Regions from separate parts of the Klebsiella africana genome, predicted to be linked through region 1. Evidence: predicted binding sites of a transcription regulator. Region 1 holds the regulator's gene; each other region holds the start of a gene.
What was found. The regulator ArgR, encoded in region 1, controls arginine synthesis, uptake and breakdown. The targets are predictions, from matches to a motif close to ANTGAATAAAAATACANT.
Positions count from the first base shown of each region.

Region 1 (8,112 bases):
GACAAAGCGCTCCACCACGTCGTCGGCGTAGTGGCGGTAGCCGAGCAGGTTCTGGCCGCGGAGCAGCATCTGCAGCGGGGTCTTCGGCATCGCCTTTTTCAACTCGCGCAGGCGGACCCACGGGTCCTCGCCGAGAAAGCGGATGCAGGCGTCAAAGGTGGCGCCGCCCCAGCACTCCAGCGAGCGGTAGCCAACGTCGTCGAGCGCAGCGGCAACGGGGAGCATATCGTCGAGACGCAGGCGGGTGGCGAACAGGGACTGGTGGGCGTCGCGCAGGACGACATCGGTAATGGCAACGGTCATGAATTCCTCCGTGAATTAAGGGTGAAGACGGCGATGGTGGTGAATGGCGGCGACAATCGCCGGCTTCAGGCGGGCGAAGTCGTCCGCGGGCGCGACGGCGGCCGGCGCCGCTGCGGGGGCGGCGGGCGGCTCAGGGAACAGGCGGTTGACGGCGAGGGACATTCCCCGGATGGCAAAGATGAGCAGCAGCAGGAAAACCAGCACAAAGCCCATGCCGAGACACATCAGGGTGAAGCCTTCGCCTAACAGAACGGCATTGTCAGTCATAAAATAGCCTTTGGGAGGGGCGCAATAATGGCTAACAGCGGACCGCGTTAGCAGAGTGGATTTCCCCGGACCGCCTGGTCAGAAGCCTCTATTTAGCAGTCAGCTGCCGCTGCCATTACTGCGCGATATATTCAATCGGGGTTATTTAATGAAGCTCACATGTTTGCAGATTTCATCGGCGACAATTTCTTTGCGCTGATTAAAGATCACTTTATTCTGCTCAAACAGGTTATTGCCGTGAGTATCGATCGATACAATTAACGGCCCGAACTCTTTCACCCGGCAAACCCATAACGTTTCCGGCATGCCTAAATCACGCCATTGCGCATCTTCAATCTCTTCCACACAGACCGCGGCGACCACCGCGCAACCGGCAGGGAACACACAGTGCAAGGCTTTATGTTCCATACAGCCCTCTTCGGTCCCTTTGCCCATACCGCCTTTGCCGACGATTAATTTCACACCGGTCTTAGCAATAAATTCTTTTTCAAATTTTTCCATGCGCATACTGGTGGTTGGCCCAACGGAGACCATTTCGAATTTATCTTCCGTACCTTTAATCGGGCGCACAATGGGCCCGGCATGTAATATCGCGCCACCAGCAACGTTTACCGGTAATTCACGGCCACCTTCAATTAAACGACGATGAGCAACATCCCGGCAGGTAACAATGTGACCATTGAGATAAATAATATCGCCCGCTTTAATATCCGCTAAATCTTCATCTTTAATGGGCGTAGTGAGTATTTTTTTAGTCATCAGAATGCCACTCCTGTGTGAGACGTAATGGTGTAATTCAGGTCTTTATCGAAAACGATATGTCCTTTACGGTGCGACCAGCAGCCAACGTTAACCGCCACGCCAATGGTGGAAGGGTGGCGTGCGGTATTTTCGATATTGACACCCATCACGGAGGTATTGCCGGACATTCCCTGCGGGCCAAGGCCAATTTTGTTGATGCCGTCTTCGAGCATTTTTTCCAGCAATGCCGCGCGTTCGTTGTCATTGTGCGAACCAATCGGACGCATCAACGCTTTCTTCGACAGCAGCGCCGCGGTTTCTACAGACGTCGCCACCCCAACGCCAACCAGCAGCGGCGGACAGGCATTCAGGCCATAGCTGGTCATCACATCCAGCACGAAGCGAGTCACCCCTTCATAGCCCGCGCCCGGCATCAGTACCATCGCTTTACCCGGCAGCGAGCAGCCGCCGCCGGCCATATAGGTGTAGATGCTGCACTGGTCGGAATTCGGAACGATCTCCCAGAAGACGGTGGGCGTCCCTTTGCCGACATTTTTGCCGGTGTTGTATTCATCAAAGGTCTCGACGCTGTTATGACGCAGCGGGGAGTCGACGGTAGCTTTGATTACCGACTCGCGCAGCAGCGCTTCCAGTTCACCAATCAGCGGGAAGTTGGCGCCGCACTCCACCAGAAACTGGATCACGCCGGTGTCCTGGCAGGAAGGACGATCCAGTTCTTTCGCCAGACGTTGGTTTTCAATCATGGTGGTGAAGATCACGTCGGCCAGTTGACTGGTCTCTTTCTTATGCAGATCTTTCAGCTTTGCCGTGACGTCATCAGGCAATACTTTGCCGGTATATCCCACGAACCTGGCCATAATGTCGGTCATGCGGGATATCTGTTCACTTTTGCTCATAAAGGCTCCTTAGTCAGAACAGCGTCCGTAAATTACGGATGAAAAGGGAAAAGGATTGGCAGCAGGATCAGGCTGACAATGGTGGAAACGATAATCAGAGGAATGCCGGATTTGGCGTAATCGACGAACTTATAGCCCCCGGCCGACAGCACCATCATGTTGGCAGGCATACCGATCGGCGTCGCATAGGCGCAGGAGCTACCGATTACCGTCGCCATCAGCACCGCACGCGGATCGGCGCCCATACCGGCGGCAATCGACAGACTCACCGGCACCAGTAACGCGACGGTGGCGGTATTAGACATAAAGTTGGTCATCACCACGGAGAGGGCAAAGACCACTACCAGCAGCATAAACGGTGAGGAGTTATTACCCAGCAGGCCGATAACCTGATCGGCAACCAGCTTACCCGCACCGGTCATTTCCAGCGCTTTAGCCAGCGCCAGGGTGCCGCCGAAGATAAAAATAGTTTGTGAATCAATGGCTTTATAAGCCTGTTTTTCCGTCAACACGCCGGTGATGACCAGCACCAGGGCACCAATGCAGCCGGCGACCGTCAGACTAATACCGGTCTGTTTTTCGAAAATCATGCCGAGGATCGTGGCGATCAGCACCACCAGGGACAGGATCTGCTTCCAGCGCGGAACGTGACTGTAATCCCGCTGCTCGCCAACGCTGCCCACCTCACTACTGTTCGAGTTATTAGGCAGGAACTTATAGCCGATAGTCAGGAAATAGAGGATGCCGCAGACCAGCATCGGCAGGCCCACTTTCGCATACTCAAAGAAACCGAAGCCGCTGCCGATATTCTGCAAGGCCGATTGCGCGATCAAGTTACCCGGGGCGCCAATCAGCGACAAGTTACCGCCCAGTGCAGCGGCAAACACCAGCGGCATCAGCAGACGCGAACGGGTGAATCCCGATTTGGCGGCCACACCGATAACGACCGGGATCAAAACGGCTGCCGTACCGGTATTGGAGAGAAAACCAGACATCACGCCAACCACCACCATAATGATGAAGATCAGCTGCTTCTCCGTTTTGGCGAAGTGGGTGATCACGCCACCGACTTTGTTTGCCATCCCGGTTTCAAATAACGCCCCGCCAACGATGAACATGGCGACAAAAAGAATGACGTTGCTGTCGATAAAACCGGCAAACGCCTGCTTGAGATTCAATACACCGGTGAGCACTAACGCCACACAAACCACCATGGAAGTCACTGCCAGTGGCACCTTCTCCCAGACAAACATGACGATAGCGAACACCAGCAAACATAGGGTGATGGTAATCGGTTCCATACTTATAATTCTTCCTATCAATGATATATGATATTGTATCCAATATTGACGAAGGAGAAATTATTCCCATGCAAAAAGTAAGTCAATGCGTTTTTGCGGAATGATCGCGCAATGAGATCTGCATCAAGATCCTGTGCTGATCGTCACGAAAAGTAACTAATAGTGCAGATAAATGTAAGAAAGGCCAGCCTATCGCTGGCGGAGGAACCCGTCAGGTGCTGGGATCGGGCAGATATCGAGTGAGCATATTTTCCATCGAGCGGATAATGTGTTCATGCATTCGCTGGCGGGCCAGCGCTTCGTTATGCTGCTCAAGCGCTTGTAAAATCGCTTTATGTTCGCGAATAGAGATAACGGCATACTCTTCTTCGGTGACCTTATGTCCCATCGACAGGCCGTTCCACATGTTGCAGAGCAGCATCTTCATTTTTTCATTTCCCGCTGCGCTCCAGATCTCCATATGGAAAGCCTGGTTCAGGTCGGAATATTCAGCAGAATTATTTTCTGCCAGCGCCTTCTCTGCGGCATAGTGAACCTGAGCGATACGTGAAATATCAGTTCCTGGACGAGAAGCTTTCGCCACGGCTTCACTTTCCAGTACGGCGCGAATTTCATAATGTTCGCGGATGGTCTGCTCATTAATCCCCAGCACCACCGCGCCTTTATTCGGCCGCACTTGAATCAGACCATCGGCGGCTAAAATCTGAAACGCTTCGCGTACCGGCATGCTGGAAACGCCTACCAGTCGGGCAATCCCTTCAAGGGTAATCTCCTGCCCTTCCACTAAATCCCGCGACAGGATCGCTTTACGCAAAACTGCCGCCACCTGCTCCTTCGCGGAAAGAAGCTTAATTTTCCCTAATTTAGGCTTCTGCACTTTCCCAATCCTTCATATGTTGACGCATAATTTCCGCAAGCATAAGGAAATAACGCTGCGTTGTCTGGGCAATTTTTCCGCCTTCGCCATTGCCGATGGCGCTGGCCAGTTCGCTCAGTATCAGAGCCGATTCCTGGCCATTCTCTTTCAGATACAGAATGACATAAGAAATATAACCATCCAAAAATTGCTGATACGCCTTCGCCAGATAGCGATTATCAAGATAGGAAATCAGCAGCTGATGGAACGCCAGTTCGCGCGTATTCTCTCCCGGACGCGCCAGCTCCTGGGCTCGCGCACGCAGCACTTCCCCCTGATTCGCCGGCACGAGGGCAAACAGTTCGGCGGCCATCACCGCGATAACGCGAAAAATATGGCTCACATCCTCAACGGCCAATGTGGAGACCTGCATATGCCGGTTAGGCAAGCGCACCAGAAACCCTTCCTGCTCAAGAGATTGCAGCGCTTCCCTAACCGGCATACGTGAAAGTCCCAGCTGTTCCGCGATGCTCTCTTGCGTCAGCTCATCCCCAGCCTTCATCGCACCGGAAAGGATCTGGTAGCGAATCATCTGCGCGATTTGGTCCCGGGTCTGTTTTCTTTCGATCTTTTTCACGCTGTCCTCATGGCTGGTGGCTTAAAACGCCGGGGATTTTAGCAGATTTGCCCGACGGCTGGCGCATTGAGGCGAAAAGTGAGGTAATAAAAAGCCGGAACAACGGTTCCGGCTTTTTTGAACGTGCGAGGTTACTTGTTAACGAAGTCTTCGCCGAGGGCGATATCTTTCTTCAGGGTGTCCAGCATACCTTCCAGCGCCTGCTGTTCAAAGGCGCTAAGTTTGCCGATAGACTGACGCTCTTCTACACCATTTTTTCCCAGCAGCAGCGGCTGGGAGAAGAAACGCGCATAGTGGCCGTCGCCTTCCACGTAGGCGCACTCCACCACGCCCTTTTCTCCCTTCATCGCACGTACCAGAGAGAGACCAAAACGGGCAGCCGCCTGCCCCATCGACAACGTTGCCGATCCGCCACCTGCTTTCGCTTCCACGACTTCGGTACCGGCGTTCTGAATACGTTTAGTGAGGTCGGCCACTTCCTGATCGCTAAAACTAACGCCGGGGATCTGCGACAGTAATGGCAGAATAGTCACCCCGGAGTGACCACCAATGACCGGGACTTCCACCTCGGTTGCCGATTTACCTTTCAGCTCCGCCACAAAGGTATTGGAGCGGATAATGTCCAGCGTGGTGACGCCGAACAGCTTGTTTTTATCGTACACGCCGGCTTTTTTCAGTACTTCAGCGGCGATGGCCACGGTGGTATTCACCGGGTTGGTGATAATGCCGATGCAGGCCTGCGGGCAGGTTTTGGCAATCTGCTGCACGAGGTTCTTAACGATACCCGCGTTCACATTAAACAGGTCGGAACGATCCATGCCGGGCTTACGCGCCACGCCCGCGGAGATCAGCACCACATCCGCGCCTTCCAGCGCCGGGGTAGCATCTTCACCGGAAAATCCTTTAATTTTTACATCTGTGGGGATATGACTTAGATCTACCGCCACGCCCGGCGTAACCGGAGCGATGTCGTACAACGAGAGCTCTGAACCTGAAGGCAGTTGGGTCTTAAGTAGTAGGGCAAGCGCCTGGCCGATACCACCGGCGGCGCCAAGGACTGCAACTTTCATCCTAAACTCCTTATTATGGTTAATTTAGTCTTTCGTTATTCCGTCGCCTGGACCTTAATTCACAAGATGAACAATTACAATGATTATGGCTGAAGAATGCATTATTGTGCGTAGCAATAGAACAGCGGCGCACTTTATGCTTCCTGACTGACCATCCAGCAAAGCGAAGTACCGGATCGACTATTGGTTACAATACACCCAGCCAGTTGCGCAAAACAACACCAACTCAATAACATTTCATTTACTTTTACATGGCTTTAAGCGTTGTGATGAGAACATGTTCCTTATACGTTTTTTTTGCTAAAATATGCCCCCTTCATAACATTATTGACCTATCCTTTCGCGGATTATTTGCATAAAAATTCATGGTTATGCATAATGATGTTGATTTTACCACCATAATCTGGGTGACTTATGCGAAGTTCGGCAAAACAAGAAGAACTGGTTAAAGCGTTCAAAGCGCTACTTAAAGAAGAGAAATTCAGCTCGCAGGGAGAGATCGTCCAGGCGCTGCAGGAAGAGGGCTTCGAGAATATCAACCAATCGAAGGTCTCCCGCATGCTCACCAAATTTGGCGCGGTGCGTACCCGTAACGCCAAAATGGAAATGGTCTATTGCCTGCCTGCCGAGCTTGGTGTACCGACCACCTCCAGCCCGCTGAAGAATTTAGTGCTGGATATCGACTATAACGATGCCGTAGTGGTGATTCATACCAGCCCCGGTGCCGCACAGCTGATCGCGCGTCTACTCGACTCGCTGGGCAAGGCGGAAGGTATTCTCGGCAGCATCGCCGGGGATGACACCATCTTTACCACCCCGGCGCGCGGTTTTACGGTGAAAGATCTGCACGACGCCATTCTGGTTCTGTTCGAGCAGGAACTCTGAGTATTCCCCTCTGGCTATCGTCAGAGGGCGACTTCCCCTCCTTTTTGCCTCTCTCCCCCTCTCCTACGACAACAACTATTTAACAATTAGTGTCATTTACGATGCCTATACGTTCTTTTACTAACGGGAAAAGCGTAAAACGCACAAAAGATCAAATTCGAATACCTATATGATTTTATTAGAAATAAATCTTATCGCTGTCGCTAACATGTCATTTTTAATTCTTATCCGTTATAAAAAGCGCAATCCATTGTAACTATTAACGCACAAAACAATTAGCATGGTATTAATATTTTTGGTGATTAGTGTATACTTGGTTTTGTGATGAGGGTCACGAAACAAAGACCCCCAACAAAAAGATTCGACGAGGTGAACATCATGAAAATCAAAACCGCTGTAGCTGCTCTCAGTATCCTTTCTGTCGTGTCATTTGGCGCTTTCGCCGCTGATATTATCAACAGCGAGCAGGCCCAGGGCCGCGAGGCTATCGGCACGGTTTCCGTCGGCGCGGTAGCATCCTCCCCGATGGATATGCATGAAATGCTGAACAAAAAAGCGCAGGAAGAAGGGGCTTCTTCTTACCGGATTATCGAAGCCCGCACTGGCGACCACTGGCATGCCACTGCTGAGCTGTATAAATAAGTTTTAGACGTCAACGGTTAACCTGACAAAAATTCTCTACCGCGGCCCGGCCTCATACATCGCCCTGCCGCGGCAAAACAAAGACTGGAGTAAAGATTATGAAACGCGCAATGATCATCGCATCCCTTGGCCTGGCTTCCCTTCTCTCTTTCGGTGCCAGCGCGGCTGTTCAGCAAGTGAACGCAGAGCAAGCCCAAAATCTGCAATCCATGGGTACCATCTCCGTTTCCCAGGTAGGCAGTGCGCCAATGGACATGCGTCAGGAACTGGCGGCTAAAGCCGAGAAAGAAGGCGCCAGCAGCTACCGTATTATTGAAGCACGTACCGGCGATAGCTGGCACGCCACCGCTGAGCTGTACAAATAAACCCTCGTCGTCTTATTTCGACGACTTGCCCCCGCCTGTCGGGGGCTTTTTTTTGCTTATCGCAAAACCTGGTCAGATAACGCGTTCCGTTTCCACAACGGAACAACGAGTTACAGGTTGGCATCTTT
Region 1 covers NZ_CP084874.1:499,726-507,837, reverse strand. The annotation lists gene oadA (sodium-extruding oxaloacetate decarboxylase subunit alpha) at 1-303, opposite strand, end outside; gene LGL98_RS02445 (oxaloacetate decarboxylase subunit gamma) at 319-570, opposite strand; gene ttdB (L(+)-tartrate dehydratase subunit beta) at 712-1,329, opposite strand; gene ttdA (L(+)-tartrate dehydratase subunit alpha) at 1,329-2,228, opposite strand; gene LGL98_RS02430 (SLC13 family permease) at 2,261-3,529, opposite strand; gene LGL98_RS02425 (GntR family transcriptional regulator) at 3,741-4,406, opposite strand; gene LGL98_RS02420 (GntR family transcriptional regulator) at 4,393-5,022, opposite strand; gene mdh (malate dehydrogenase) at 5,154-6,092, opposite strand; gene argR (transcriptional regulator ArgR) at 6,507-6,977, shown strand; gene yhcN (peroxide/acid stress response protein YhcN) at 7,356-7,619, shown strand; gene yhcN-B (DUF1471 family stress response protein YhcN-B) at 7,718-7,984, shown strand; gene LGL98_RS02395 (alpha/beta hydrolase) at 8,095-8,112, opposite strand, start outside.

Region 2 (8,112 bases), 420 kb from region 1:
TCTACACGGCGATCACCCGCGCGAAGAAGCGATTGTCGCTCTATGCCGACGAGCAGGTGCTCTCCCAGGCCATTGTGACGCGCACCGAGCGGCGCAGCGGCCTGGCGGAGATTTTCGCCGGGCGCGAAGCCCCCTGAGACGCCGGGTCCGGGCGATGGGAAAATGCTGCAGCCGTTGCCCGGACTGGCGGAAAAATCAGTAACTGAAGAACAGGGGGATAAGCCAGAGCGCCGATATCGAGTTCATGGCCAAAAAATACCACCCATAGCGCATGGGGAGTGATGTCGTTGAGAGATCGGCAATAACGATAATAGCCAGTGAAATTAGCAGATTGGCTATCGACATGACGATGAACAGCAACACCACCATCAGCCCGGCCGCCATGGCGCCGGATGAGGGGCCTCCGCTACCCGCCATCATCGTTATCAGCAACAGTGCCCAGGGATAGAGGGAGATGACCAGCACGATGTTTTTGATGTTTCTGATCACCCAGTTGGGCTGTTTTTTCGTCGTCATTATCTGTCCTTAGCGTAATGAAATATTTATCGTGTTTTTCACCTGAATCATCATGACGGTGGGGCCCTTAAGGCCATATGGCCAGCAGTACGAGCCACCATAGTGATATTGAATTCATCGCGAAAAAGCGCATTGCCGCGCCGCTGGCCAGCGGTGGGGTGGAACAGCGGGCACAAAAAATCACCAGCGAGGAGATGAGGAAATTAATGCCGGATGTCAGGGCCAGCAGAAATAATATCGCGATGGCGGCGCCGAGCGCGGCATAGCCATGCTGAGGATGACGCTGGTTATCCCAGAGCAGCAAAATCAACAGCAACCACGGATAGAGGGCGACCGCGGCGGTAATGAGGTTGATATGTCTGACCAGCCAGTTCGGTTTGGTTTCCATTCTTTCAGCGATCCTTGCAGGGCGGGGGGTGGCCGTGGCGCCAGTCGACATCCTGTCGACAGCCAATAGCATATCGGTGAGCCAGCGGGAAAGGAATGGCCTGCGCGGAAACCAGGAATTTAGCCCGCGTGTCGCAGATAAGCGCCGACGCGAACAGGGTGGAGACTGGCCCAGGATAAAGCGATAAGTGTCGCGCTATCCCGGGCCGTTAGGTAAAGAGGAGATGAACTTAAGCGAGGTCGGCCATCAGCACCTTCGACCGGCGCTGATAGTTATACATTTGCTTTTTACTCTCCGGCAGCAGGTCAATATCTACCGGCGTGAAGCCGCGCTCCTGGAACCAGTGGATACTGCGGGTGGTTAACACGAACAGCTTGCTCAGCCCCATCTGCCTGGCCTGAGCGGCAATACGCTCCAGCAGCACCTCTCCCCGCGACGAGCTCCGGTAATCCGGATGCACCGCCACGCAGGCCATTTCGCCGATCTTCTCTTCCGGGAAAGGATAGAGGGCGGCGCAAGCGATAGTGGTATTATCGCGCTGAATAATGGTGAATTTGTCGATCTCCATCTCCAGCTGTTCGCGGGAACGGCGTACCAGGATGCCCTGCTGCTCGAGCGGGCTTATCAGCTCAAGAATACCGCCGATATCATTGATGGTCGCCCGACGGATCTGCTCCGCGCTCTCCATGACGATCTGAGTGCCGATGCCGTCGCGTGAAAACAGCTCCTGCAGCAGCGCGCCATTTTCCTGATAGCTGATCAGGTGGCAGCGCCGTACGCCGCTGCGGCAGGCCTTCACCGCCCCGCGCAGGAAGCGCACGGTGCCGGAGTTGTAGTCTTCGTCTGCTTCCAGCTCTTCGACGCGGGCCTGCGCTTCATTAGGGAACAATTCGGAGACAATTTCCCCGGCCTGGTTGTAAACCCCTTGCGACGAACAGAAGCCGATCATCTTCTCCGCCTTCAGCTTGATGGCCAGCTGGGTAGCGATCTCTTCCGAAGTCAGGTTAAAGCTCTCGCCGGTGACCGACACCGCGACCGGCCCCATCAGGACAATGGCGCCGCTATCGAGCTGACGATGAATCGCCTCTTCGTCAATGCGGCGAATGCGTCCGCTGTGACAATAATCGACGCCGTCATCGACGCCTAGCGGTTGGGCAATGATAAAGTTGCCGCTGACGACGTTGATATGGGCTCCCTGCAACGGGGTGTTGTTGAGGCTCATCGACAGGCGGGCGGTGATCTCCAGCTGCAGCATCCCCGCCGCCTGCTTAACCAGCTCGAGCGTTTTGGCGTCAGTCACTCGCGTCTGCTTGTGATAGACCGGCTCGTGATGGTGCTCGGCGAGGTTAGCGTCAATCTGCGGGCGGGCGCCATAGACCACCACCAGGCGAATGCCCAGGCTATGCAATAATCCTATGTCATTGACAATATTTGAGAAATTTTCATGCTCAATGGCTTCGCCGCCCAGCATGATGACAAACGTTTTTCCCCGATGGGCATTAATATAGGGAACAGAATGGCGGAATCCTTCTACCAGTTCAGTGCGACGTTCCTTCACCATGACAAACCCTCAATGCATGATTATTCGTAATTATTGTATTTTTATTCTGTTTTGCTGTTAAACGCAAGCCCCAATTTTAGGCTAAGTCACGAAAAACATGTGACCCGGCGCAGGGTGTCAATGAATGTTTACCCTTTTATAGATGACAGGTTATATGCCTTTCGTTAAAGTTTCTGGTCAATCTGTTTGTTTTGGGTATAAATGCGTTTTTATTGCTTGGGAGTGGCATGTCGGGAAACAACTCTGGATTAAGCCGTCGCCGTTTATTGCAGGGGGCGGGCGCCATGTGGTTAATGAGCGTGAGCCCTGTCGGGCTGGCCGCCGCCGCGCGGGTGGTCGCTGTTCGCGTCTGGCCAGCATCGACCTATACCCGCGTTACGGTGGAATCGAATCATGTGCTGAAATACCGGCAGTTTGCCCTCAGTAATCCGGAACGAGTAGTGGTCGATCTGGAGGGGGTTAACCTGAACTCGGTACTGAAGGGCATGGGAGGGCAGATCCGCGCTGACGATCCCTTTATTAAGTCCGCCCGCGTGGGCCAGTTTGATCCGCAAACCGTGCGCATGGTCTTCGAACTCAAGCAGAATGTTAAGCCGCAGCTGTTTGCCCTCGCGCCGGTGGCCGGCTTTAAAGAGCGTCTGGTGATGGATCTCTATCCCTCCAACGCCACCGATGTTCAGGATCCGCTGCTGGCGCTGCTCGAGGATTACAACAAAGGCGATCTGGAGCGGCAGGTGCCGCCGGCGCAAAGCGGGCCGCAGCCGGGCAAAGCCGGGCGCGACCGACCGATTGTCATCATGCTCGATCCCGGGCACGGCGGCGAAGACTCCGGCGCCGTGGGGAAGTATCGCACCCGCGAAAAAGATGTGGTGCTACAGATCGCCCGTCGCCTGCGGGCGCTGATCGACAAAGAAGGCAATATGAAGGCCTATATGACCCGCAACGAAGACGTGTTTATCCCGTTGAAAGTGCGTGTCGCCAAGGCGCAGAAGCAGCGCGCCGACCTGTTCGTGTCGATTCACGCCGACGCCTTTACCAGCCGCCAGCCCAGCGGCTCTTCGGTGTTTGCCCTCTCCACCAAGGGGGCCACCAGTACCGCGGCAAAATATCTCGCCCAGACGCAGAACGCCTCCGATCTGATCGGTGGGGTCAGCAAGAGCGGTGACCGCTACGTCGACCACACCATGTTCGATATGGTGCAGTCCCTCACCATCGCCGACAGCCTCAAATTTGGCAAGGCGGTGCTGGAGAAAATGGGCAACATCAATAATCTGCACAAGAATCGGGTAGAGCAGGCGGGCTTTGCGGTGCTGAAGGCGCCTGATATCCCCTCCATTCTGGTGGAGACGGCGTTTATCAGTAACGTGGAAGAAGAGCGGAAACTGAAAACAGCCAAATTCCAGCAGGAGGTGGCCGAGTCGATCCTCGCCGGGATTAAAGCCTACTTCGCCGACGGCGCGACGCTGGCCCGCCGCGGATAACCACACAGGAAAGGGACATGGCCTTACTGAAAAGCGCCCATGGCGGTAACATCCGCGAGGCCGCCGCCCTGCTGGGCATAGCCCCCGGCGAGCTGCTGGATTTTAGCGCCAACATCAATCCGCTGGGGATGCCTGCCTCGCTCAGACAGGCGATCGTTGACAATCCAGGCTGCGCCGAACGCTACCCTGACGTCGAGTATCAGCAGCTGCACCTGGCGCTGGCTGCCCACCATCAGCTACCGGCGGCGCATATCCTCGCCGGCAACGGCGAAACTGAATCGATCTTCACCCTCGCTCACGGTCTTAAGCCGCGGCGGGCGATGATCGTCATTCCCGGTTTTGCGGAGTACCGGCGGGCGCTGCAGACGGTGGACTGCGAGGTGGTGGAGTATGCCCTGCGGGAGTGCGATGGCTGGCAGCTGACTGACGCCATCCTCGATGCCCTGACTCCGGCGCTGGACTGCCTGTTTCTTTGCACCCCGAACAACCCCACCGGCCTGCTGCCGGAGCGGGGCCTGCTGGAAGCCATTGCGCAGCGCTGCCGGGCCCTGAATATCAGCCTGATCCTCGATGAGGCCTTTCTTGATTTTATGCCCGACCAGCCGGGATTTATTCCCCTGCTGGCGCAGTACCCGCACGTCTGGGTTCTGCGCTCGCTGACCAAATTTTATGCTATTCCGGGGCTGCGTCTCGGCTATCTGCTCAACGCTGACGCGCAGGCAGTGGCCCGACTGCGCGAGCGACAAATGCCGTGGTCCATTAATGCCTATGCCGCCCTGGCCGGGGAAATTATTCTCCAGGATCGGGCGTATCAGCGGGCCACCTGGCAGTGGCTGCAGGAGGAGGGAGCGCGTTTCTATGCGCAGCTGCAGGAGATGGCCGGGCTGACCGTGTGGCCCGGGCGTGCTAACTACCTGTTCTTGCGCTGCGACAGACCCGATCTTGACCTGCAATATGCCATGCTGCGCCAGCACGTGCTGATCCGCAGCTGCGCCAACTACCCGGGGCTGGATAGCCGCTATTTCCGGGTGGCGATCCGCAGCGCCGAGGAAAACGACCAGCTGCTGGCGGCGCTGCGCCGGGCGCTGGCCTGAGGCCTACTGCAGGGTGACGCCCCCGGGCACCATCGCCAACAGATGCTGCTGCGGCCAGTGGGCGGCGATGTCGCTGTCTGCCAGCCGCCATTGCAGAAATTCGACGTCATGACGACGGCGGTCCAGCAGCAGGCCGACGACGCTGCCGCTGTGCGCGACGTTGAGGCCATAGAGCCCTGCGTTTTCCACCAGGTCCAGCAGTACGTCAAATCCCGGCTTAGGCAACAGCTGCTGGCTGGCAATGGCGCTGATGGTTGCTGCTTCGCCCAGCAGCTGCGGGTTGCCGCAGTGGCAGGCCTGCTGCACTTTCTCCCACGCCAGCTGCAGCCGGGAGGCGTTTGCCAACAGGCCCGGCTCGCGCGGTAGCTGGTGATAGTCGGTGGTGCGCAGCGTCAGCGGGCTCTCCAGCACTAACAGGTCGAGCGCCGGCGGAGGGGGACAGGCGATTTGCGTGGCGGCGGTATTATGATCGAACAGTGTCAGCTGGCGAAACAGGGTGCTGTCGGTAGGCTCCAGCGCGACGCACAGGCGCGCCAGCGTCGGCTCATCCAGTAGATGGCCCAGATGATGGGCGGTGGCGACGGCGGTGGCAGCGATATCGGCGGTGCTGCTGGCCATCCCTTTGGCCACCGGGATCGTTGAGTGCAGGGTGATGCGGATCTGCTGGCTCAGCGCTGGAGGATAGCCCCAGTGGGCCAGCAGCTGGTCGACCATCGCCCGCGACAGCGGCCGCTCGTCTTTTCGTGGCACCCCGGTCTCGACCTCGACGGTGCTGTACCAGTCCACCGGACAGGAGACCAGCTTTTCGCTGCCGAGGATCCAGCCCTGGATAAGTTCTCCGCACGAGGCGGGACATTGTGCAACAGCCACGTTTTCACCTTTCCGCTTACCTTCGCCAGGGCGCATAGTGGCATGGCGGCCCGCCGGTTACCATGATTCTCCGCAAGAGGAGGTGCGTCGTTTATGCCGACACCGCCAGCTCGCGCGCCTGCGGCAATGCAAGACGCATGACGTCGCGGGCAATCATTAGCTCTTCATTGGTGTTGATCACCGCCACTTTGACCAGCGCATTATCCGCCTGAATAAAGGTCGTGCTCCGCTGGTTTTTCTCGTCGTCCAGCGCGAGGCCGAGAAAGTGCAAATTGCGGCAGATCGTCGCCCGCGCCCGGGCGGAATTCTCGCCTATGCCGCCGGTAAAAATCAGCGCGTCCAGACCCCCCATCTGCATGATATAGCTGCCGATAGTCGCGCGAATGCGTTCGGCAAACAGCGACAGCGCCAGAGCCGCCCGTTCGTTGCCGGCGTCAGCTGCCTGTTCGACGTCGCGGTAATCAGAGGATACACCGGAGACGCCAAGCAGCCCGGATTCATTATTCAGCAACTGGCTGAGCTGCTGGGCGGATTTCCCTTCTTTCTCCACCAGCCAGGGAAGAATCGACGGGTCGATATCGCCGCTGCGGGTGCCCATCATCACCCCGGACTGCGGGGTAAAGCCCATTGAGGTATTCACCGACTGCCCGCCTTTGATGGCGCAGACGCTACAGCCATTGCCCAGATGGCAGCTTACTACCCGCAGGGCGCTCAGCGGTACGCCCAGCTTTTCCGCCAGCGCGCTGCTGACATAGTGATGGCTGGTACCGTGAAAACCGTAGCGGCGAATGCCCAGCTCGGCGTAATAGCGCCAGGGGAGGGGATAGAGCCAGGCCTCCGGCGCCAGGGTCTGGTGAAAGGCGGTATCAAAAACTGCCACCGCCGGTACCGCGGGTAACAGCTGGCGAAAAAGACGAATGCCCAGCGCATTGACCGGGTTATGCAACGGCGCCAGCTCCGCCAGGCGCTCGATCTCCCGCAGGGTATCGTCGCAGACCAGCGCGGCGTCTTTGAAGCGTTCGCCGCCGTGGGCGACGCGGTGGCCAACGCCGTCGATCTCCTGCAGGCTGCTCAGGATCCCGCGGCCGGTCAGCGCCTCCAGCAGCAGGGTCACTGCCTCATGGTGATCAGCGATGGGCAGCGTCTCCTGCCATTTCTGTGCCGACGTTTTCAGCGTGAAGCGGGCCTCGGGCAGGCCGATACGTTCGATCAACCCCTGACAGAGCAACGCCCCCTGCGGCATGTTAAGCAGCTGAAACTTCAGGGAGGAGCTGCCGGCGTTAATCGCCATGATTTTATAGGTCATTGATATTCCTCTGTATTCAGGCAGGCGAACAGGTCATCAAGCCCGTCGCCGGTTAACGCGCTGGTGATAAAGATATGTCCGGCGCCCGCCGCGTCGAGCCATGCCCGGACCTGTTGCAGACGGGGCGGGGCGGCCAAATCGGCTTTGGTGATCACCCCGATGACCGGGCGGTTCATCGGGGCGGTAAACCCCGGAGAAAAAGGTGACCAGGGCGCATCGGCATTCAGTACCAGCGCGATGACATCGGCCTCGCAGGCGCTGGTTAACAGCGCGCTGTACAGGCAGCGATTTTCCAGATATTCCCCGGGGGTATCGATGGTGGTCGGCGTCCAGACGATGGCCTGCGTTTTCTGATAACGCAGCGTTTCGCCACGCAATACCTGGGTCAACGAGGTTTTGCCGCACTGGCTGGGTCCGATAAGCATCAGGCGTTTTATGGGCTCAGGTCCGGGTAATTGGGCAAGCGGTGAAGCGCATCAGCTCACCGAGGGTGCGTGTGACCTGCCTGAGCGCGTACTCCACGGCGGAGACATCGCCGGTCAACACCACCGCGCCGGTGAAGCGATCGAGAAAGCCGATCTCCACCGCGCCGGATTTGGTGGCGATGTCGCAGGCGATAATCGATGCTTCACTGGGGGTAATGGTAAGAATGCCGATGGCGGAGACCGCGTCCGGCAGACCCAGCTTTTTGAACAGATCTTTGCCAGGATTGGCAATGAGATGCGCCAGAGTGACCTGTTTGCCCGGGACATACTCCTGGATCATGCGTTCGGTAGGGGTTTGCGGTTCCATTATCCCTCCATCAGCTGTTGCCACAGCGCATCGTGCGGTCGCGGGATCACTGCCCGGTAAACCAGTAATCCTTTCTCGCCTGCGCTGTCGCTGGCCACCGTGAC
Region 2 covers NZ_CP084874.1:915,250-923,361, forward strand. The annotation lists gene recD (exodeoxyribonuclease V subunit alpha) at 1-137, shown strand, start outside; gene LGL98_RS04495 (hypothetical protein) at 196-516, opposite strand; gene LGL98_RS04500 (hypothetical protein) at 584-904, opposite strand; gene argA (amino-acid N-acetyltransferase) at 1,134-2,465, opposite strand; gene amiC (N-acetylmuramoyl-L-alanine amidase AmiC) at 2,693-3,946, shown strand; gene cobD (threonine-phosphate decarboxylase CobD) at 3,964-5,040, shown strand; gene LGL98_RS04520 (L-threonine kinase) at 5,044-5,910, opposite strand; gene LGL98_RS04525 (acetate/propionate family kinase) at 6,002-7,216, opposite strand; gene pduV (propanediol utilization protein PduV) at 7,213-7,653, opposite strand; gene pduU (propanediol utilization microcompartment protein PduU) at 7,658-8,008, opposite strand; gene pduT (propanediol utilization microcompartment protein PduT) at 8,008-8,112, opposite strand, start outside.
Region 2: the regulator ArgR is predicted to act here: its motif matches at 2,498-2,515, upstream of argA (amino-acid N-acetyltransferase).

Region 3 (8,112 bases), 650 kb from region 1:
TCCATATATTGGCGGATCGCTTCAAACAGCGCCTGGCTGCGCGAGGAAGTTTGTGCCTGGCTGCCGAGAAGATCATGGCAGTGGCTCAGCAGGCTGACGACGATGCTGCGGGCAGTTCGCTGCTCCTGCGGTTGCATCCGGAGCTCATTGAGCGCCTGCAGCAGAAATGAGCCGACACGCGGCCCGCGGCGCAGCGCCTGCCGCTTTTCGACAACGGTTATCGCCTTGCCATTCCAGTGCTGCAGCGAGCACTCCAGCTGCTGCTTATCGAACAGGATGCTTAACAGCAGGCAGGGCGCTTGCCACTGCGGGCAGTTCCAGCTATCGCCAGGAATATAGAGCACGTCGTTGGCGTCGAGGGGAGGGGCGTTATCGCCGAGCGCCTGGTCGCGCAACTGCCCATCGAGGAGGATATTCAGACGGGGAAAATCCACTTGCACCACCGGCTCAGCAGGCGAGCGCACCTCGCCGGTAAAATGAACCCGGCCGATGCCATTCTGCTTTTTTAGCAATGAATCAATAAGCTGATTGATATCGTTGTCCATCATTCTTCCGTTCAGCGCATCACCTCTTTCATCATACCGAACATTATTCCAGCGGTAAAAGCGCCAGTCTGTCGCTCTTGCTTCTCAGTGAAGATATGTTATATCGTAACAATTTGTCGCCATTGATATCAAACTCAGGAGAGAGTAATGACCAGAAAGATCCCCCTACTGGCCTTGGGATTCGGCATGGCGTTAGCCAGCGCCCAGGCGTTCGCCCACGGCAACCATAGCCATGGACCGGCGTTAACCGAAGTCGAGCGTCAGGCCAGCGAAGGTATTTTTGCGGATAAAGATGTGCAGGACCGCGCGCTGAGCGACTGGGAGGGCGTCTGGCAGTCGGTGAACCCGTATCTGCTCAACGGCGATCTCGATCCGGTGCTGGAGCAGAAGGCGAAAAAGCCCGGCGGCAAGAGCGTGGAGGAGTATCGTGCCTATTATAAGAAGGGCTACGCCACCGATGTGGAGCAGATTGGCATTGAAGATGACGTCATTGAGTTCCACGTTGGCCAGACCGTTAATAGCTGCAAATACCGCTATTCAGGCTACAAAATTCTGCATTACGCCTCCGGCAAGAAGGGCGTGCGTTATCTGTTCGAGTGCCAGCAGGGCGATGCCAATGCGCCGAAATTTGTGCAATTCAGCGACCATATCATTGGCCCGCGTAAATCGCAGCATTTCCATATTTTCATGGGCAATGAATCACAGGAGGCGTTGCTGAAAGAGATGGATAACTGGCCGACCTATTATCCCTATGCGCTGCATAAAGAGCAGATCGTTGATGAGATGCTGCACCACTAGAATGGGTGAAAAATCCCCCGGCCGGGCGGCCGGGGGTGATAGATTAGCCGGTGTTACGCATCCCGGCGGCAACGCCGGCGATGGTGACCATCAGCGCTTGTTCAACGCGCGGATCCGGGTCCTTACCCTCTTCTTCAGCCTGGCGTGAACGGTGCAGCAGTTCCGCCTGCAGGACGTTCAGCGGGTCGGTATAGATATTACGCAGCTGGATAGACTCGGCGATCCACGGCAGGTCTGCCATCAGATGGGAGTCGTTGGCGATGGCCAGCACGACGTTGATATCGGCAGCCAGCAGCTTACGCAGCTCGGTACCCAGCGCCCACAGCTCTGGTTTCACCAGGCGCTGATCGTAGTACTCCGCCAGCCACAGGTCGGCCTTCGAGTAAACCATCTCCAGCATACCAAGGCGAGTAGAGAAGAACGGCCAGTCGCGACACATGGCTTCCAGTTCACTCTGTTTTCCACCTTCGACTACCTTCTGCAGCGCAGCGCCAGCGCCCAGCCAGGCTGGTAGCATCAGGCGGTTCTGGGTCCAGGCGAAGATCCACGGAATGGCGCGCAGCGACTCGACGCCGCCGGTTGGGCGACGTTTTGCCGGACGCGAACCCAGCGGCAGTTTGCCCAGCTCCTGCTCCGGGGTCGCGGAACGGAAGTAAGGCACGAAATCTTTGTTTTCCCGCACGTAGCCGCGATACATCTTGCAGGAGACGTCGGACAGCTCAGCCATGATATCGCGCCATTCGGCTTTCGGCTCCGGCGGCGGCAGCAGGTTGGCTTCCAGAATGGCGCTGGTATACAGCGACAGGCTGCTGATGGTCACTTCCGGCAGGCCGTACTTAAAGCGGATCATCTCGCCCTGCTCGGTGACGCGCAGGCCGCCTTTCAGGCTTCCCGGCGGCTGCGAGAGCAGCGCCGCGTGGGCTGGCGCGCCGCCGCGGCCGATAGAGCCGCCGCGACCATGGAACAGCGTCAGTTCGATACCGGCTTTTTCACAGGTTTTGATCAGCGCGTCCTGCGCCTGATACTGCGCCCAGGAGGCGGCCATCACACCAGCATCTTTGGCGGAGTCTGAGTAGCCGATCATGACCATCTGCTTGCCCTGGATAAAGCCGCGGTACCAATCGATATTCAGCAGCTGGGTCATGACGTCGTTGGCGTTGTTCAGGTCGTCCAGCGTTTCGAACAGCGGGGCCACCGGCAGAGCAAAGCCAATCCCGGCCTCTTTCAGCAGGAGATGAACCGCCAGCACATCGGACGGCGTTTTCGCCATCGAGATCACGTAGGCGGCGATCGATCCGCGCGGCGCCTCGGCGATCACCTTGCAGGTGTCGAGAACTTCGCGCGTCTCTTCGCTGGGCTCCCACTGGCGCGGCAGCAGCGGACGTTTGGAATTCAGTTCACGGATCAGGAAAGCCTGTTTGTCGGCTTCTGACCAGCTTTCGTAATCGCCGATCCCGAGGTAACGGGTCATTTCACCCAGCGCTTCGGTGTGGCGGGTGCTTTCCTGACGGATATCAATACGCACCAGCGGTACGCCGAAAGACTTCACGCGGCGCAGGGTGTCGAGCAGCTCGCCGTTGGCGATAATGCCCATGCCGCAGGCCTGCAGCGATTTATAGCAGGCGTACAGCGGCTCCCACAGCTGCTCGTTCTGCGTGATCAGTCCGGCCGGTTTCGGCAGCTTCTGACCTTTCAGACGCGCTTCCAGCCAGGCCTGGGTCTCCATCAGCTGAGCGCGCAGTTTTTTCATCAGGTAACGGTACGGTTCCTGAGCGCCCTCGGCGCCGGCCAGGGCGCGCAATTCGTCGGTACACTCCACCATCGACAGCTCGGAGATCAGCACCTGCACGTCTTTGAGGAACAGGTCGGTCGCTTTCCAGCGGCTGAGCAGCAGCACGTGGCGGGTGATATCGGCGGTCACGTTCGGGTTGCCGTCGCGGTCGCCGCCCATCCACGAGGTGAAACGCACCGGGACAAAGTCCACCGGCAGCTGGTAGCCAAGGTTGGCTTCCAGCTGTTCGTTCAGCTCGCGCAGATAGTTAGGCACCCCCTCCCACAGGCTGTTTTCCACCACCGCGAAACCCCATTTGGCTTCATCGACCGGGGAAGGGCGGTGCTTACGAATTTCATCGGTATGCCACGACTGGGCGATCAGCTGGCGCAGACGGCGCATCAGCTGATGGTGCTCGTAGTCAGCGATATCTTTGTTGTCCAACTGCTTAAGGCAGTTGTTCACTTCCACCATTTTATGGATTAGCGTCCGGCGGGTGATCTCGGTCGGGTGGGCGGTCAACACCAGCTCCAGAGACAGAGATTCCACCGCTTGTTTGATGGTCTCTTCGTTGAGATTGGGTTGGTCTTTGAGCTTTCTCAGGGTACGCGCAATGACTTCCGGATTGCTGGCCGCTTCGCCATTGGCCGAAATGCTGTGGTACTGCTCAGCGGTGTTGGCCAGATTCAGAAACTGGCTGAAGGCACGGGCCACCGGCAGCAGTTCGTCGTTAGACAAATTCTGCAGCGTGGTCAGCAGCTCCTGGCGGTTAGCTTCGTTGCCGGCGCGTGAAGATTTGGACAACTTACGGATAGTTTCGACACGATCAAGAATATTTTCTCCCAATGCATCCTTGATGGTATCGCCCAGCACCTTGCCGAGCATACTGACATTACTACGCAATGCGGAATATTGTTCGTTCATGTTACCCCAGACACCCCATCTCATTTTATTTTGTTATATCCGCTGCGCTGGAACGTGAGCAACGGATAAGCAACCCGTCTTTTATAAAGCCACGTAAATACCCCCACGTCAATTACTGCGAAATCGCTTCAGCAAACGAGTAAATCGCCGTAATTTGCGAAATTTAATTCAGGGGTCGCTGGATAAGCATCGCTTATGGAAATGTGACGATCGTCACCGTTCCGCCCCGGGAGAGCGGGGCGGAAAAAGAGGGCGATTTTAGTGCCAGCAGAAGTGGTGGACCACCTGGCTAATCAGCTCCCGGGTCGGCTTGATAAAGCGCGTCTCCAGATACTCGTCAGGCTGATGGGCCTGATTGATGGATCCCGGGCCGAGCACCAGCGTCGGACACAGCGTCTGGATAAACGGCGCTTCGGTGCAGTAGTTCACCACATCGGTCTGGGCGCCAAGCAGTTTCTCAACCACCTGCACCAGCTTATGGTCCGGCGGGCACTCGTAGCCAGGGATCGGCGGATGCAGCTCTGAGACCGTCAGGCGGCCCGGCCAGCGTTCGCTGACCGGGGCCAGCGCCTCGCCCAACAGACCATTAAGATCGTTAAGGGTCATCCCCGGCAGCGGGCGGATATCCATATGCAGTTCACAGCAGGCGCAGATACGGTTTGAGGCATCGCCGCCATGGATAGCGCCCAGGTTGAGGGTTGGGTAAGGGACCGTAAACGCCTCGAAGTGGTAGCGCTCCTTTAGCAGATCGCGCAGCTGCATAATGCGGCCGATGGCGTCGTGCATCAGCTCAATGGCGTTGATCCCGCGCGCCGGATCGCTGGAGTGGCCGGACTGGCCCTGAATACGGATCGCGTTGGACATATGGCCTTTGTGGGCGCGGATCGGCTGCAGGGAGGTGGGCTCGCCGATGATGGCACAGTCCGGGCGCAGCCGGGTGGTTTCGGCAAAATAGCGCGCGCCGGCCATGCTGGTCTCTTCGTCGGCGGTGGCCAAAATATACAGCGGCTTTTTTAGTGTGGTGACGTCGACATCGCGCAGGGCGTCGAGAATAAAGGCGAAGAAGCCTTTCATATCGGCCGTGCCGAGGCCGTAGAGCTTGTTATCGTGTTCGGTGAGGGTGAACGGGTCGCGCGTCCAGCGGCCATCATCGAACGGCACGGTATCGGTATGCCCGGCGAGCAGCAGGCCGCCGGCGCCGTGTCCGGTGCTGGCCAGCAGGTTGAATTTATGGCGCGTATCCGGCACCGGCTGTACCTCAACATTGAAGCCGAGATCGCGGAACCAGCCTGCCAGCAAATTGATTAAAGACTCATTGCTTTGATCGAGAGCCTCTTCGGTCGCGCTGATGGACGGTGTGGCGATCAACGCGCGGTAAATCTCGATAAAGGGCGGTAAATTGTTTTTCATTGTTGACACACCTTGGGTCGTGATAGTATCAATATTCATGCATTTATTGTGAATAAAAATACAATATCGTTGAGCGTAAGAAAACCCATCGAATGTAAGGAGATGCGCTTCCAATGTTAAATACGCTGATTGTGGGTGCCAGTGGTTATGCCGGCGCAGAGCTGGTGACCTATATCAATCGTCATCCGCATATGAACATAACCGCTTTAACGGTCTCCGCGCAAAGCAATGATGCGGGAAAATTAATTTCCGACCTGCATCCGCAGCTCAAAGGCATTGTCGATATGCCGCTGCAGCCGATGTCCGATATCAGCGAATTCAGCGCTGGCGTGGACGTGGTGTTTCTCGCCACCGCGCACGAAGTGAGTCACGATCTGGCGCCGCAGTTCCTTGCTGCCGGCTGCGTGGTGTTCGATCTCTCCGGTGCCTTCCGCGTTAACGATGGGGCGTTCTACGAAAAATATTACGGTTTCACTCATCAGCATCCCGACCTGCTCAAACAGGCGGTGTATGGTCTGGCGGAGTGGAGCGCGGATGCGCTTAAAGACGCGCAGTTAATCGCAGTGCCAGGCTGCTACCCGACGGCGGCGCAGCTGTCGCTGAAGCCGCTGATTGATGCCAGTCTGCTGGATCTGAACCAGTGGCCGGTAATCAACGCTACCAGCGGGGTGAGCGGCGCGGGTCGTAAGGCCGCGATCGGCAACAGCTTCTGTGAAGTTAGCTTGCAGCCGTACGGCATATTTAACCATCGCCATCAGCCGGAGATTGCCAGCCACCTCGGGGCAAAGGTAATTTTTACCCCGCACTTGGGTAATTTTAAGCGTGGCATCCTGGAAACCATTACCTGCCGCCTGAAGCCGGGCGTTGGCCATGCGCAGATCGCGGCGGTTTACCAGCAGGCTTACGCCGATAAACCGCTGGTACGTTTATATGATAAAGGCGTACCCGCATTGAAAAGCGTCGAGGGTCTGCCATTCTGTGATATCGGTTTTGCCGTGCAGGACGACCATCTTATCGTCGTCGCGGCTGAAGATAACCTGCTGAAAGGCGCCGCAGCGCAGGCGGTGCAGTGCGCGAATATTCGTTTCGGCTTCGCTGAGACGCAGTCTCTTATTTAAGGTGTGATGATGAACCCATTAATTATCAAACTCGGCGGCGTTTTACTCGATAGCGAAGAAGCGCTGGAGCGCCTGTTTACCGCACTGGTTAACTACCGTGAAGCGCATCAGCGTCCGCTGATTATCGTCCATGGCGGCGGCTGCGTGGTGGATGAGCTGATGAAACAGCTTAACCTGCCGGTACAGAAGAAAAATGGTCTGCGCGTTACGCCGGCTGAGCAAATAGACATCATCACCGGCGCGCTGGCGGGTACCGCCAACAAGACGCTGCTGGCGTGGGCGAAAAAGCACGGTCTGGCCTCTGTCGGCCTGTTCCTCGGCGATGGCGATAGCGTGAAGGTGACGCAGCTGGATGCTGAGCTGGGCCATGTCGGGCTGGCGCAGCCGGGCTCCCCGACGCTGATCAATACCTTGCTGGCCGGCGGTTACCTGCCGGTGGTGAGCTCTATCGGGGTGACCGACGAGGGCCAGCTGATGAACGTCAATGCTGACCAGGCGGCGACGGCGCTGGCTGCCACCCTGGGGGCGGATCTTATCCTGTTGTCTGACGTTAGCGGTATCCTCGATGGTAAAGGGCAGCGTATTGCCGAGATGACCGCCGAGAAAGCGGAACAGCTGATCGAGCAGGGGATTATCACCGACGGCATGATTGTGAAAGTGAATGCGGCCCTCGACGCCGCACGTGCCCTGGGCCGTCCGGTCGATATCGCCTCCTGGCGTCACGCCGAGCAGCTACCGGCGTTATTTAACGGCACGCCGATCGGCACACGTATTCTGGCTTAAGATTTCATGCCCGGCGGCGCGTTGTCTGCCGGGCTTACAGACTGTAGGCCGGGAGGCACAACGCCGCCGGCAGAACTAACGAATAAAGGAAGCAAGTTATGGCACTTTGGGGCGGGCGTTTTACACAGGCAGCAGATCAACGGTTCAAACAGTTCAACGACTCGTTGCGCTTCGACTATCGTCTGGCGGAGCAGGATATCGTTGGCTCTGTCGCCTGGTCGAAAGCGCTGGTAACGGTCGGCGTTCTGAGTGCCGCTGAACAGCAGCAGCTGGAAGAGGCGCTGAACGTGCTGCTGGAAGAGGTGCGCGCTAATCCGCAGCAAATTCTCGCCAGCGATGCCGAAGATATTCACAGCTGGGTGGAAGGTAAACTGATCGATAAAGTGGGCCAGCTGGGCAAGAAACTGCATACCGGCCGCAGCCGTAACGACCAGGTCGCCACCGATCTTAAACTGTGGTGTAAAGATACCATTGTCGAACTGCTGTCGGCCAATCGCCAGCTGCAGAGCGCGCTGGTGGAGACCGCCCAGCAGAATCAGGACGCGGTGATGCCGGGGTACACCCACCTGCAGCGCGCCCAGCCGGTGACGTTCGCGCACTGGTGTCTGGCCTACGTGGAAATGCTGGCGCGCGACGAAAGCCGTCTGCAGGACGCGCTGAAGCGCCTCGACGTCAGCCCGCTGGGCTGCGGCGCGCTGGCGGGGACGGCGTATGAAATCGACCGCGAGCAGCTGGCCGGCTGGCTGGGCTTTGCCTCTGCCAC
Region 3 covers NZ_CP084874.1:5,089,125-5,097,236, reverse strand. The annotation lists partial or broken gene LGL98_RS24460 (AraC family transcriptional regulator) at 1-668, opposite strand, end outside; gene zinT (metal-binding protein ZinT) at 693-1,343, shown strand; gene ppc (phosphoenolpyruvate carboxylase) at 1,387-4,038, opposite strand; gene argE (acetylornithine deacetylase) at 4,297-5,448, opposite strand; gene argC (N-acetyl-gamma-glutamyl-phosphate reductase) at 5,562-6,566, shown strand; gene argB (acetylglutamate kinase) at 6,573-7,349, shown strand; gene argH (argininosuccinate lyase) at 7,448-8,112, shown strand, end outside.
Region 3: the regulator ArgR is predicted to act here: its motif matches at 5,496-5,513, upstream of argC (N-acetyl-gamma-glutamyl-phosphate reductase).